3 regions of the Gordonia sp. PDNC005 genome follow, and region 1 is predicted to be linked to each of the others. Evidence: predicted binding sites of a transcription regulator. Region 1 holds the regulator's gene; each other region holds the start of a gene.
What was found. Region 1 encodes LexA, which represses DNA repair genes until DNA is damaged. Its sites were predicted from a motif close to CGAACANNTGTTCG; they were not measured.

Region 1 (4,754 bases):
ATCTGTATTTACTTGGATTACATCTTTGTTTACTCCCGTACTGTCGGGGGCGTCAAGGACTTCTTGTAATCTCTCTCACATGACCAAGATCGATGCCGCGCCCGTGCAGTCCGCAGACAATCCGTTCGCCGCCAGCTCAGTCGTGACCGGAACTCCGGTGGTCGGAGGGCTCGCGTACGGCCCGATCATCCGCGTCGGCGAGCGGCCCACGTACGACGCAGCAGCCGCGCCCGTCGCCGAGGGGGAGCGTGAGTCCGAGACCACCCGTTTCGTCGACGCCGCGACTGTCGTGGCTGCACGGCTCTCCGACCGGGCATCACACAGCACCGGCGTCTCTGCTGAAGTCCTCACTGCGACAGCGGGTCTCGCGCGCGATCGAGGATGGATCGGTGCGGCGTCCAAGCTGATCGCCGCAGGCAGACCGGCGCCGGCCGCCGCAGCGGCGGCCACCGAACAGTTCGTCGAGATGTTCACCAAACTCGGTGGTCTGATGGCCGAGCGGGTGACCGACCTGCGCGATGTCCGTGACCGCGTGATCGCCGAACTCCTCGGCCTTCCGGAGCCGGGCATCCCGACACCCGAGGTGCCGTCCATCTTGTGCGCCGACGATCTCGCGCCGGCGGACACCGCAGGGCTCGATCCTGCGTTGGTCGTGGGGTTGGCGATGCGGCTCGGCGGACCGAGCAGTCACACGGCCATCATCGCGCGTCAGCTCGGCATCCCGTGCATCGTCGCGGCGGCCGATCTCGACGACATCCCCACCGGAGCACACGGGTACGTCGACGGCGCAACGGGCACGATCGGCATCAATCCCGACGACGCGTTGATCTCAGCCGCGATCGCGGCGGCGCGGGAGCAGTCGGAGAAGGTCGCCGCCTGGCGGGGTCCCGGTGCCACGGCCGACGGTGAGCCGGTGCTCATTCTCGCGAATGTGGCCGACGGAGTGTCGGCGCGAGCCGCGGCCGAGGCGCCAGTCCAGGGAGTCGGCCTGTTTCGCACGGAGCTCGCATTTCTGGACCGCGCGACCGAGCCGACGCTCGAAGAGCAGACCGCGCTGTATCGCGAGGTCATCGACGCATTCGATGGACAGAAAGTGGTCATTCGAACTCTCGACGCCGGCTCGGACAAGCCGCTGAAGTTCGTCGCCAGCGCCGACGAGCCGAATCCGGCGATGGGCGTCCGAGGCAATCGGATCGTCTCCACGTACCCGGAGATCCGGAACGGCCAGCTCGATGCGCTCGCAGCCGCGGCGCAAGGGGCGGGAGCTGTTCCGTGGGTGATGGCGCCGATGATCGCAACCGTCGACGAGGCTCGCGAATTCGCCGGTCAGGTCCGTGATCGGGGCATGGTCCCCGGCGTCATGATCGAAGTGCCCTCCGCGGCGATACTGGCCGACAAGATCTTGGCCGAAGTCGACTTCGTGTCGGTCGGGACCAATGACCTGACCCAGTACACGATGGCGGCCGATCGCATGTCGCCGGAGCTCGCATCGCTCACCGATCCGTGGCAGCCCGCTGTCCTCGCGCTCATCGCGATGATCGGTGAGGCGGGAGAGAAGCAGGCCAAGTCCGTCGGTGTCTGCGGTGAGGCCGCGGCAGATCCGTTGTTGGCCTGCGTCCTGGTCGGGCTCGGTGTGCGATCCCTGTCATCGGCCCCCGCGGCGTCGGCCGCCGTTGGACTCAAGCTGGGCGGCGTGACCCTGCAGCAGTGCCGTGAGGCCGCGGCCGCAGCGCTCGCGGCGACCAGCGCGTCGGGCGCGCGTGACGCTGCACGCGCGGTGGTCGGCGCCTGACGAGGGGCGCCGACCACAAGCGGTGATGCGTCAGATGCGACGCATCACCGTGACGACCTTGCCGAGGATCGCGGCGTCGTCGCCGGGGATCGGCTCGAAGTGCTCGTTGTGAGGGAGCAGCCACACGTGGCCGTCCTTGCGCTTGAAGGTCTTCACCGTGGCCTCGCCGTCGATCATGGCGGCGACGATGTCGCCGTTCTCTGCGACGTTCTGCTGACGGACGACGACCCAGTCGCCGTCGCAGATGGCGGCGTCGATCATCGACTCGCCGACCACCCGGAGCATGAACAGTGAGCCGTCGCCGACGAGTTCCTTCGGCATCGGGAACACTTCTTCGACTGCTTGCTCGGCGAGGATCGGACCGCCCGCGGCGATGCGGCCGAGCACTGGCACGAACGTCGGTGTCGGCAGCGACTCCGAGGACTCGTCGGCAGGGGGAGTGCGGTTGTCGTCGCGGACGTTCACCGCACGCGGACGATGAGGATCGCGCTTGAGCAGGCCGCGGCGTTCCAGTGTGCGCAACTGGTGTGCCACCGACGATGTCGACGTGAGGCCGACGGCTTCGCCGATCTCGCGGATGCTCGGCGGGTAGCCGCGTTCCCGGACCGACTTCCGGATCACCTCGAGCACTTCACGCTGACGCTGAGTCAGCGACGCCTCCAGGGTGGAGGTCGAGAGCAGGGGATCTGGATTGTCCGCCATCATCGGTCCTTTCCATTCGAACATCGCGTGTGAACTGACCTCGACGTTAGTCGACTGGATCACAGATTTCAAACAATTGTTCGACGTGTTGCTGACTTTGTCAGACCCATGGTGTTAACTATCGAACAAAGGTTCTTCGAACAGTTGATCGAACAGGAGGCTCCGATGAGTCAGGCACTGATCACCCGCCCCGCAGCCGGTATCGCTCGCGGACCCCAGAATGCGCGTGTTGCAGCGATGACCTGCGATATCCCGCTCGTCGAGGCGCGTCGGATCGATCACACGACTCCGCGTGTGGATGGAGACGTGTGCCGTCCGACGGGACGAGGGCGACGGCGATCGGCGGGTGTCGATTCGCTCAAGCACGAGCCGGAGGCTCAGTGGGAGGCGCGTGATCGTGGCGTCGTCCGGTCCGGTCGAGCCTCCCGTTCGGCCGGGGCCGCAGCGATGACGAACCGTTCGAACATCGAGGCCGTGTTCCGTCGTCGTCGGGTGGTCGGTGCGGTGCTTCTCGGTGCGGTCTTGGCCGGCGCGGTGTGGATCCTTGCGATCATCGGTGGTTCGTATCAGGATGCCGCGACGTCGGATGTTCCGGCGGCGACTCAAGTGATTCACGTCAGGTCGGGTGAGTCGTTGACTGACGTCGCACGCCGGATAGCGCCGGAGCTGCCCGCTGCGGGCGTCGTTGCACAGTTGCGTGCGATGAACGGGCTGGAGACTTCAGGTCTCCGCGTGAGTCAGTCGCTGGTGGCTCCCGCGTACTGACCTGAGTGCGACGGACGTTATCATCGGGGGATGCGCTGCCCGTTCTGCAAGAACGACGACACACGAGTGGTGGACTCCCGCGTTGCCGATGACGGCTTGGCGATCCGCCGCCGTCGGTCATGCGCGGAATGCGGTCGACGCTTCAGCACAGTCGAGGCGGCAGTGCTGTCCGTTGTGAAGCGGAACGGTATCACCGAGCCTTTCAGTCGCGAGAAGGTCATGAAGGGCGTCCGCCGGGCGTGTCAGGGCCGCAGTGTCGACGAAGACGCACTCGCCAAACTCGCCTCGCAGGTGGAGGACACTGTGCGCGGCCTCGGTTCGGCCGAGATCCCCAGTAATGAGGTCGGACTCGCGATCCTGCGTCCGCTCCGTGACCTCGACGAGGTCGCCTACCTGCGGTTCGCCTCGGTCTACAAGTCGTTCGAATCGGCCGACGACTTCCAGAAGGAGATCAACGAGCTCCGCGAGCGCGTCTGACTCCCTCAGAACTGAGTGATTGCCTTGAGCACCCGTTTCTCGGATATCGGGCCCGCAGTGCCGAGCTGCTGTGCGAACAGGCTCACTCGCAGTTCCTCCAACTGCCACTGGACGAGATCGTTCAGGGCATCTTGTCGAGCCTCCGGTACCTGCGCCAGCCGCTGATTCCATGCAGCGATCACGCGGTCGACGACGACCATGCCCTGATTGTCGCGCGCGGCCGAGCCGGGGAGTGATTCCAGGCGGAGCCGTGCAGCCGTCAGGTAACGCGGCAGTGATCGAAGCGCCGACCCTGGAGTGACGGCGATGAATCCGTCGAACACGAGATTGGCTGCCTGATCGGCGACGTCGTCCGCTGCGAGCGAGCCCGTGCGCGAATCGATGGTGCGCCGGAGCTCGGAGTACTCCGCGAGCGTCGCGACTGCGAGGTCGAAGTACTCGGGTGCCAACGAGCGCACCGTCGGTGCGATCCGACCGGACATGGCCGCGAAGTCGGAGGGGCTGCGGAGGTCGCCGAGTGTGGTCTCGCGTGCGAGGACATCTGCCACTGCCCGCCGTGTGCAGTCCGCGAGCAGTGCGTCGACGTCTTGGTACGGGCTCTGACTGAGCGCGAGTCTGCGTGCAGGAGGCAACGACGAAGCGAGTTTCCGGCTCGGCGGGGCGATCGCCAGCGTCAGCAGTTCACGGACGCCTGCGGTGATACCAGCGTCACGTGCCACCGGGCTCGGGACGGTGGTGACCCGGACGCCGCGGCCGGGGATCACATGGAGTGTCGGGTACCGCGTCACCTGCTGACCTGCGAGCGTCTGCACTCGACTGTCGTCGAGAGTTCCGATGCCGTCGGATGCCCAGGTGGTGTAGACGGCGTCGTCCGCGGCGGGACTCGCGGTGGCCGGGGCGAATTGCGAGCGGAGGTCGCCGAGACGACCGCTTCGAGCGATGACGGCGCCGTTCGCATCATCGACGACGGCGAAGTGCATCCGCAAGTGGTCGGGCAGGGTGTCTGGGCGGAAATCGC
Region 2 (4,754 bases), 540 kb from region 1:
GCATTGATCCGCCAGTACCGGCATCCGGTGGGACGACGCCTCTTGGAGATTCCGGCAGGTCTGCTCGACGGCGGGCCGTCGGAGGAACCGCTCGATGCCGCCAAACGTGAATTGGCTGAGGAAGCCGATCTGGCAGCCGGCCGGTGGCGTGTGCTTGTCGACCTCGACGTGTCGCCGGGATTCACGGATGAGGCGTTGCGCGTCTACCTCGCCGAGGATCTGACGACGCTTCCCGAGGCGGAGCGTGAGCACGAAGAGGCAGACTTGGCTCTGGAGTGGTACCCGCTGTCGGAGGCAGTCGGGCTGACATTGTCCGGAGAGATCGTCAATGCCACCGCGGTCGCGGGGCTCCTTGCTCTTGCCGCCGCCGACGCCACCGGCGCCGAACTTCGTGGCGTCGATGACGTGTGGCGTGATCGACCCAGGGCGTTCGAGACGCGTCGGAACTCCTGATGGCGGGCCGGTCCGGCGTCGATGACGTGGTGGCTGCCTATCTCGACCATCTCACGGTGGAGCGCGGTGCTGCCGTCAACACGATCTCGTCGTACCGCCGTGACCTGCGCCGCTATCAAGAGTTTCTGGCCGGCCGGGGAGTGACGGATCTCGCCGATGTCCGCGAGGAGACGGTTCGGGAGTTTCTCGTTGCACTCCGACGTGGTGATCCCGCAGGGGAGGTGGCCCCGCTTGCGGACAGTTCGGTGGCTCGGACGCTGATCGCTGCCCGTGGTTTCCACAAGTTCGCGGCGGCGGAAGGTCTCGTGCCCGAGGATGTGGCACATGCCGTGCGGCCGCCGAAGGCTCCCCGGAGACTCCCGAAGTCGTTGCCGGTGGACGACGTTCTCGCGATCCTCGATGCTGCGGGAGCGTCGGAAGGCCCTCGCGCCCTTCGTGATCGGGCACTGCTCGAACTGCTGTACAGCTGTGGGGCACGCATTTCCGAGGTCACGTCACTCGACGTCGACGACATCGACGTGGAGCATCGCGCCGTCGTCCTGCGGGGTAAGGGCGGCAAGGAGCGGATCGTTCCGGTCGGCCGTCCTGCGCTCGCCGCGGTGGATGCGTATCTGGTGCGTGGCCGTCCAGCGTTGGTCAAGAAGGGGACACCCGCGCTGTTCCTCAACATTCGGGGTGGTCGGCTGTCGAGGCAGAGCGCATGGCAGGTCCTCGTTGACGCGGCCGACCGGGCCGGCATCACCAAGGACGTCTCGCCGCACACTCTGCGCCATAGTTTCGCGACCCATCTCCTGGACGGCGGAGCCGACGTCCGCGTGGTGCAGGAACTCCTCGGGCACTCGTCGGTCACGACCACGCAGGTCTACACGCTCGTCACCGTCACCACGATGCGCGAGGTGTACGCCACGGCCCATCCTCGAGCACGCTGACGCCTACTGATCTCTGTCGCGGCGTGCCCTCCACACAAGCGCTGCAGCGGCAATGACCAGGGCAACGCCGCCTGCCGCGCCGAGCCACACGAATGTGGCGTCGGATGATCGACCGGGATCGGCCGCGGAGGTCTCACAGCTCGGCGCCGCGGTGACTCCAGTCTTCGCGCGGAGTTCTGCGAAGAACTCCGGTCCGACCTCATCGGTCGGGACAGTCGGGCTGCAGTCGTCGTCGTACAGGTGCGCCCATCGCGACACATCGAGGTCCACGAACTCTCCGCCCCGAAACTCCTTAAGGGCGATGAAGTAGTCGGATCCGGTAGTGAACTCGCGCCAAGTAGAGATATCTGGGGTAGTCGCCACGCGCATAACCTCGCCGACACTGACGCCGCGGTACGCCTCGGTGACCTTGATATCGACCAGCGTGAGACGCAACGAACCGGTGACATCACGTTCGATGGTCTTCTGGTCCACCACTCGCCCCTTGGCGACCGCAGCATAGGTGCGCGCTCCATCGTTGCCGAGCGTGGAATCGATCCGAGCTTGATCGTCCTTGTAGCCCATACAGTCTGCCAACGCCGCACCCGCCCCGATCATCGACACAACACCGAGTGCAAACACGATGAGAGCGATCAACAACGCGGCCGGGCGACAATGACGCATATGACCGACTGTACGGAAACGCCGCTCAGAACGGTGGTGGCCCAGCGGAGTCGAATTCCACTTCGCGTGCCGCTTCCGTGCAGGCGCGGGTGAACCGACGCCTCGACCGCAACTGCATGCGGTAGGCGTGTTTGGCCTGTGTGCGGGTTCTGCTGCGCGTCGGTGCCTCGCTGGTGTCGACGCCGGGTTCTACGGGCGCGCCGTGTCGGCAGGGCAGAAGACCCAGGCCTGGTAGGAGCCAGTAGTTGCGCGCTCGGGCGCGGATGGTGTGGCCGGACGGGGTGGTGGTCTCGGTCCAGATGACACCGTTCGCGTCGATGATCTGGTCGTCGAGCCAGCCGGCGACATGGGTTTTCACCACGTGGTGGAACCGGCACTTCGGGCCGAGGTTGCATGGGCACGTCGGGCCGCCTGCTGCTGGGCGGTTGTGGTTGAACTCGGTGACGTGGTCGAGGTCGCAGTCCCACGCGGTCCGGTTGCAGCCGGGTACGGTGCATCGTCCGTGCACCGCGCGTGAGGCGGTGTCGGCGGCCGCGCCTGGACGGTAATCAGTCGGTCTCGCGGTGGCGGCGGTCAGATCGAGCGGCCGGACGACAGTGCCGGGCTTGGCTGCGATCTCGCGTGCGTGGTGAGCGTCGATGACGCCGTATCCGTCCATCCAGCCGGCCTTGGTGGACTCCCCGCTGAGGGTCGTCGCGTCGGCGATGACGTGGACGATCACCTTGGTGAACCGTTCACCGATCTCGGCGACGGTTGCCGCGACAGGGCAGTCGGGGTTGCCTCAGTTGCATACGAACGCGTCGCCGGTCATCCGGGCGACCGCTAGATCGGAGCGTCGTGCGCCGACCGACCGGGTGTCGTCGTCACAGGTCAGCGCTGCAGCGTCGGCATCGATGGCCTTCTTCGCGAGCAGGACCTGCTCCGGGTCGGCGGCGACGGTCAGGACCGACTCGTCGCCGTCGTGGGCGACGGTGACGCCCTTGCCGCGGGCGGTGCGGCTTTCGCGGACGGCGTCGGGGTCGTGTTCGGCGACGATCCGGCGGGCGGTGTCTCTGCCGGTGCTCCACGAGACGGCACCACTGTCGCGGAGTTCCTGGGCGAGGTCGGCGTCGACGGCGGCGATGGTGTCGGTGTCGTCGACCGCCGCGCACTGCTGGACGATCGTCTGGAAGGTGGCGAAGGAGATCAGGCCGTCGCGCAACAGTCCCGCCACGCGCGGGAGGCGATCAAGTGCGTCGAGTGCCAACTCGACCAGGGCCGACCCGGTGCTCTTACCGACCGACATGATCGCGGACACCTCGGCACCGAGCACGGTGGTGACGTTCAGCAGCAGCGTGTCGTCGCCGTCGGCTGCGGCGGTCTCACGACGAGCAGCGACCCCACCGATCATCTGCAGGCGACGCCACGCCAAGTTCGCCTCATCGGCGATCAGCGTCCGGACCGCGGAGAGATCGTCGAAGTCGTTGCCCGAGGTGACGACGCCGAGCGAACCGGTGATGGTGCTGGTCATTGTCGGACTCCTTTCGGCCTGCGGCGGGGAGGTGGAAGAAGAATTCGAACTGATGTTCTAATACTAACGCTGATCTCGAATGTCTGCAATAGGTAATTAGTGGGATGCGTGAGAAGCGTTCTCGACTAGGCCAAAGGGTCTGAGACTAGGCTCTTGTCGTCGCTCACCATGAACGATGCGCGGCTCGCCGACGGCGTCGCACCCCTTCGGGCGGCGACCCTCTAGGATTGCCAGTGGACCGTCGAACACTGAGAAGGAGCATCGGACAGGTGGACTACAAAGCCGGTGCCAAGGCGACGCAGGGCGAGCTCGACGTCCCCGCCGACAAGCTCGGACCGACCGGCCGTCCCTATCGCGACATCCCGGATCCGGCTCCGCGGGACAAGCACGGCCCAGCCGTCATCATCGCGATGTGCAATCAGAAGGGTGGCGTCGGCAAGACCACGTCGACCATCAACCTCGGAGCATCGCTGGCCGAGGCCGGCCGACGTGTGCTGCTCGTCGACCTGGATCCCCAAGGTGCGCTGTCCGCTGGACTCGGAGTGCCGCACCATGAGCTCGAGCAGACCGTCCACAATCTCCTCGTCCCGCCGTATGCGGCCACCGATGACGTGTTGATGCGTACTCGTGTCGACGGACTCGACCTTCTTCCGTCCAATATCGACCTGTCGGCCGCCGAGATTCAGCTCGTGACCGAGGTCGGTCGTGAGCAGGCGCTGGCGCGAGCACTGCATCCGGTCGCCGATCGGTACGACTACATCCTCATCGACTGCCAGCCGTCACTCGGTCTGCTGACGGTCAACGCGCTTGCGTGCGCCGACAACGTCTTGATCCCGATGGAGTGCGAGTACTTCAGCCTCCGTGGACTCGCTTTGCTCACCGACACGATCGACAAGGTGCACGACCGGCTCAACCCGCGATTGGAACTCGGCGGAATCGTCGTCACGATGTACGACCAGCGCACGCTCCACTCGCGGGACGTGATGCACCGTGTGGTCGAGGTGTTCGGCGACGCCGTCTTCGACACCGTCATCAATCGGACCGTGCGGTTCCCGGAGACGTCGGTAGCCGGCGAACCGATCACGTCGTGGGCGCCCAAATCGTCGGGCGCGGCCGCGTACCGCAGTCTTGCGCGAGAGGTGATCGCGCACAACGAAACGCGCACGTGACGCAGACTCCCGTCCTCGACGAGGCGGCCC
Region 3 (4,754 bases), 2.1 Mb from region 1:
ATCATCCGGACGCGCGAGTCACGGCCCTGTCGGAGCACCACGCGACGGTCGAGTTCCCCAAGCGTGCGGCGCTGCCGGCGCTCGGCTCGCGCATCCGGGTTGTCCCCAACCACGTGTGCCCGGTGTTGAACCTCGTCGACGACGTCGCGGTGGCGCGCGGCGGGCTCGTCGTCGGACGATGGACTGTCGCCGCGCGCGGCCGCAACAGCTGAGCGGGCGGGCCATGGCCGACGATCGGGACACCAGACGGCAGACTGTCGTCGCGATGCGTCGGGTTCGGGACCGGATCGACCGCGAATTCGACAAGCCGCTCAACGTGGAAGAACTCGCGAGCGGCGTGTTCATGTCGGCAGGCCACCTGAGCCGCGAGTTCAAACGTGTCTACGGGGAATCGCCGTACTCGTATCTGATGACGCGGCGGGTGGAACGTGCGATGACGTTGCTCAGGCGGGGCGACATGTCTGTGACCGAGGTCTGCTTCGCGGTCGGGTCGTCGTCGCTGGGGACGTTCAGCACCAGATTCACCGAGCTCGTCGGCGTGCCGCCGAGCGTGTATCAGCGCAACAACGGGAGCGAATGGGACGGCGTCCCCGCATGCCTCGCCAAACAGGTCGCAAGACCGGTCAGGAATCGAGAAGCGCGTCGTCCGACCGCCGAATAACGTCGACGGCATGACCATGAACGTGAAGATCCAGTACGCATTCCTCCCTCACAACGACGCCGACGAATCGCTGAAGTTCTACCGCGACATGCTCGGCTTCGAGGTCCGTAAGGACGTCGGCTACAACGACCTCCGGTGGATCACCTTGGGACCCGTCGGGCAGAGCGACGTGTCGATCGTGCTTCACCCGCCGGCCGTCGACCCCGGCATCACCGACGCCGAGCGGGCGACCATCCTCGATCTCATGGCGAAGGGGTCGTACGGCGCGGTGACTCTCGCCTCCGACGACCTCGACGCGCTGTTCGAGAAGGTCGCCGCGGCCGGAGCCGACGTGGTGCAGGAGCCGACCGACCAGAACTACGGGGTCCGCGACTGCGCGTTCCGCGACCCGTCGGGCAACCTCGTCCGCATCGACCAGCTCTGACCCTTCCAGGCCACGTACGGACCCGACACCTTCGCGGTGTCGGGTCCGTACTCGCGTGACACCTATGCGGTGATCTTGGTCTGCTCGTCGATCTGGTCCATGGCCTTCTGCAGCGCGTCGGCCTGATCCTCATTGCTGGTGGCGTTCAGCTGGAGGACGTACACGGCGTCGGCGGCCTCGATGACGACGGTCTGCTGCGCGGTGAGCACCGTCATGCCCTTGAGGGTGTACTGCCCGGCCATCTTGTACGACCCGAATCCGGACAGCGTGGACTTGTGTCCCGACCCGATCTCACTGAAGTCGTCGAGGTTGCGGAGTTCGCCCGGCGCGAGTTCGAAGAGCTTGTCCACGTCGACGGGGCCGGTCAGTTTCGAGAACAACGCCACGATGTTCGCGGTGTAGTTGGAGCCCTGAGCGCCGGAGTACTTGATCGCGCCGAGGGCGTACTCGGGCAGGTCGCTCTTCTCGACCTGTGCCCAGCCGTCGGGTGTAGGCATGTCGACGCTGGGAGCACCGTCCTCTCCCGGGGTCGCCTTCGTCTCGGTGATGCCCTGTTCTTTGATGTAGTCGGCGATCGTCGGGTTCGCACCCGTGCTGCTGGACGTCGTCGGAGCAGAGCTGGTGGTCGCCGTGGGCGTCGTCGAGTTGCTCGTGGTGGAAGCGGAGCTGCTCGACGAGTCGTCCTTGCTGCACGAGGCGACTCCTACGACAAGCGCGCAGGCCGATGCGGTGACGACGAGTCCGCGCATGAGAGTAGAGATTGTCACTTCAGTCCTCCTGGTCCAGTGATGTCCGGAAACTTCCGACGCCGCCGATGACGTCGTGAACACGCTCAGCGTAGGAGTCGTCGCTTGGAGAACAGTTGGAACGACTGGCTTTCCCCAGAATCGAACGGATTTACGAAAACGCTATGATTTGTCGCACAATAGGTTTACACTGGAGATAACAGCAAAACCGGACACTACCCAAGGCTCTCTGAAGGGGGGGGCGAACGCCATGATCGACACATTTGATCTCCCCGATTCGCCTCTCGAACTGGCTCACCTGCAGGATGAGGTGGCCGCGAAGCTCTCGTCGGTGTCGCTTACGGCGATGACCGACGACGATGTCCTGCTCGCTGCGGATGTTCTTGAGCGTTCGCACCGTCGGGCGGACGGCGTGGACGCCCGCCTCTTCGCGGAGGTCTCTACCCGCGGCGCGTACCGCAAGGCGGGAGCGCAGACGCCGGGCAAGTACCTGACTTCCGCGCTGCGCCTCGGTGTCGGGGCGAGCAAGCGCCGTCTGACTGCGGCGTTGGCGATCAGCCCGATGTACAACTTCTCCGGCGATCAGCTTGACCCGGTCTTGCCGGCCACCGCCGCCGCCGTTGCCGATGGCGACCTGTCGGTCGACCACGTCAATGAGATCGTCGCCGTGATCGAGGAGATCCCCGCCGCCATCCCGGCCGAGGACAAGGCTCGTGCCGAAGCTGAGCTCGCCGAACTGTCCCGCGACCTGACCCCGGAGGGCACCCGCGAAGTCGGACGCCGCATCCTGGCCCACCTCGACCCCGACGGCTCCCTGACTGACGACGCTGACCGCGCCCGGACCCGAGGATTCGCGATCCAACCGCAGGACAAGCGCCTGATGTCCAAGATCCGGGCACAACTGTCGCCGGCGCTTCGCGCCAAGCTCGAAGCAATCCTCACCCTCTGGGCAGAACCCGGGATGAACAACCCCGACGACCCCGAGTCACCCCGCGGCGCCGCCTACGGCGCCGACGCCGAGGCACTCTCCGCCGCCCGCGAACGGGATGTCCGGTCGCAGTCCCAGCGCAACCATGACGCACTCGAAGCAATGCTCGACCACCTCCTCGCCAACGGCGCCCTCGGCGACTCCGTCGCCCTCCCGTCGCATTTGGTGGTCACCGCATCGCTCGAAGACCTCGAAAACCGGGCAGGTGTTGCGGTCACCGCGACCGGCACGCGTCTGCCCGTGGCCGATCTGGTCGACCTCGCCGTCGACGCGACCCCGTGGCTCGAAGTGTTCGAGGGCCAGTCGTCGCAGGTTCTGTACCTGGGTCGCGGCAAGCGTCTGGCGTCGCTGGCGCAACGCCTAGCTTTGTTCGGCCGGGACCGCGGCTGCACCGCACCCGGCTGCACCACCCCGTGGTCCCGCACCCAGGCGCATCACATGCCCGACTGGCAAGACGGCGGCCCGACCGACATCGACCACCTGGGCGGTGCGTGCGGAGGACATAACCGCAGCGTCTCCACCACACCCGGCGGATGGGAGACCACCATCCTGACCTCGGGCCCGTTCAAGGGCCGGGTCGGCTGGCGACCCACCGGCTCGAACGAGCCGTGGAAGGTCAACCACTCGCTGCAGCCGGAGAAGCTCCTCCCGGCGATCCGGGCCACCCAGTCCGGATCGGCAGTGGAGAAGTGGCTCTCCTGCCGAATCCCGGCACCACCACCGGGACCACCGGCCCCACCCGGGGTCGACGTGGTGCGCAACCCCGCCTGAGCTGCTCAGGCGGGGGCACCGCCATGCCCGGACCCTGTGCGTGGCTCGAACACCCACGGTTCGCGAGGAAGTCGGGCCGGGTCGAAGCGTGATGCGAGGACGTCGATGGTGACCGCCTCACCCTCGCCGGCCATGCCCAGCGACGCCGCGATCATGGACAGGACCCCGGCCGAGTCGACTCCCTGCTCGGCGAGGTCGGACAGAGTGACGGCGCCGTCCCGTTTGGCCAGACGCGCTCCGTTCCTGTTCAGGACCATCGGGACGTGCACGTACTCCGGCGGCGTCGCACTGAGTAGCGTCGCGAGATAGGCCTGCCGGGGTGCCGAGCTCAGCAAGTCGTCGCCCCTGACCACCTGGTCGACGCCGGTCGCGGTGTCGTCGACGACCACGGCCAGGTTGTACGCGGGCGTCCCGTCGTTGCGACGCAGGACGAAGTCGTCGACGTCGCCGGTGAACGGACCGTGCAGCGCATCGTGGACGGTGAACTCCGTGACATCGGCACGCAACCGGATCGCCGCCGGGCGGGTGCGGCGCCGCTCATCACGCTCGGCATCGGTCAGGTCGCGGCAGGTGCCGGGGTAGGCGCCCTGCGGGGCGTGCGGCGCGGACGGTGCGTCGAGGATCTCCCGGCGCGTGCAGAAGCACTCGAAAGTGCGACCTTCCGCGGTCAATCCGTCGACCACCGCGGTGTACACATCGCGGCGCTCGGACTGACGGATCACCGGCTCGGCCCACCGGATGCCGAGCGCTGCGAGGTCGGCGAGCTGACGCTCCTCGGCGCCCTCGCGCACGCGGTCGAGGTCTTCCACACGCATGAGGAACCGTCGGCCCGACGTGCGGGCGAACAGATCGGCGAGGACCGCGGTCCGCAGATTTCCGATGTGCAGATCGCCGGACGGCGACGGAGCGAAGCGCCCGGCGGGCGTGACGTCGAGAACCACGGTCCCCACCGTATGCCACGGCCTGCTTACATGGTCGATGTGAACACCTGGGCATATGCCGGAGTCAGCGTCCTCATGGCGGTGGGGCTCGTCGGCATCGTCGTGCCACTGCTACCGGGAACAGTGCTGGTCGCGGCCGGAATCCTGATCTGGGCGATCCTCTCCGGCGGCACCGCATGGTGGGTGTTCGCCGCGGCCGTGGCGTGCATGGCGATCGCCTGGA

Region 2: JVX90_RS09450 (DUF222 domain-containing protein) is a predicted target of LexA. The motif match lies at 3,601-3,614, and genes of this name have one in related genera.
Region 3: JVX90_RS17080 (HNH endonuclease signature motif containing protein) is a predicted target of LexA. The motif match lies at 1,974-1,987, and genes of this name have one in related genera.

What each region holds. Positions count from the first base shown of each region.
Region 1 covers NZ_CP070351.1:1,445,244-1,449,997, forward strand. The annotation lists gene JVX90_RS06855 (putative PEP-binding protein) at 80-1,792, shown strand; gene lexA (transcriptional repressor LexA) at 1,823-2,494, opposite strand; gene JVX90_RS20545 (LysM peptidoglycan-binding domain-containing protein) at 2,660-3,259, shown strand; gene nrdR (transcriptional regulator NrdR) at 3,290-3,736, shown strand; gene hrpA (ATP-dependent RNA helicase HrpA) at 3,742-4,754, opposite strand, start outside.
Region 2 covers NZ_CP070351.1:1,980,828-1,985,581, reverse strand. The annotation lists gene JVX90_RS09470 (NUDIX hydrolase) at 1-453, shown strand, start outside; gene xerD (site-specific tyrosine recombinase XerD) at 453-1,382, shown strand; gene JVX90_RS09460 (hypothetical protein) at 1,386-2,045, opposite strand; gene JVX90_RS09455 (hypothetical protein) at 2,071-2,766, opposite strand; gene JVX90_RS09450 (DUF222 domain-containing protein) at 2,827-3,555, opposite strand; gene JVX90_RS09445 (ParA family protein) at 3,825-4,724, shown strand; gene JVX90_RS09440 (segregation/condensation protein A) at 4,721-4,754, shown strand, end outside.
Region 3 covers NZ_CP070351.1:3,542,613-3,547,366, reverse strand. The annotation lists gene JVX90_RS17100 (alanine racemase) at 1-212, shown strand, start outside; gene JVX90_RS17095 (AraC family transcriptional regulator) at 224-661, shown strand; gene JVX90_RS17090 (VOC family protein) at 678-1,085, shown strand; gene JVX90_RS17085 (LpqN/LpqT family lipoprotein) at 1,148-1,852, opposite strand; gene JVX90_RS17080 (HNH endonuclease signature motif containing protein) at 2,082-3,590, shown strand; gene gluQRS (tRNA glutamyl-Q(34) synthetase GluQRS) at 3,596-4,540, opposite strand; gene JVX90_RS17070 (DUF456 domain-containing protein) at 4,571-4,754, shown strand, end outside.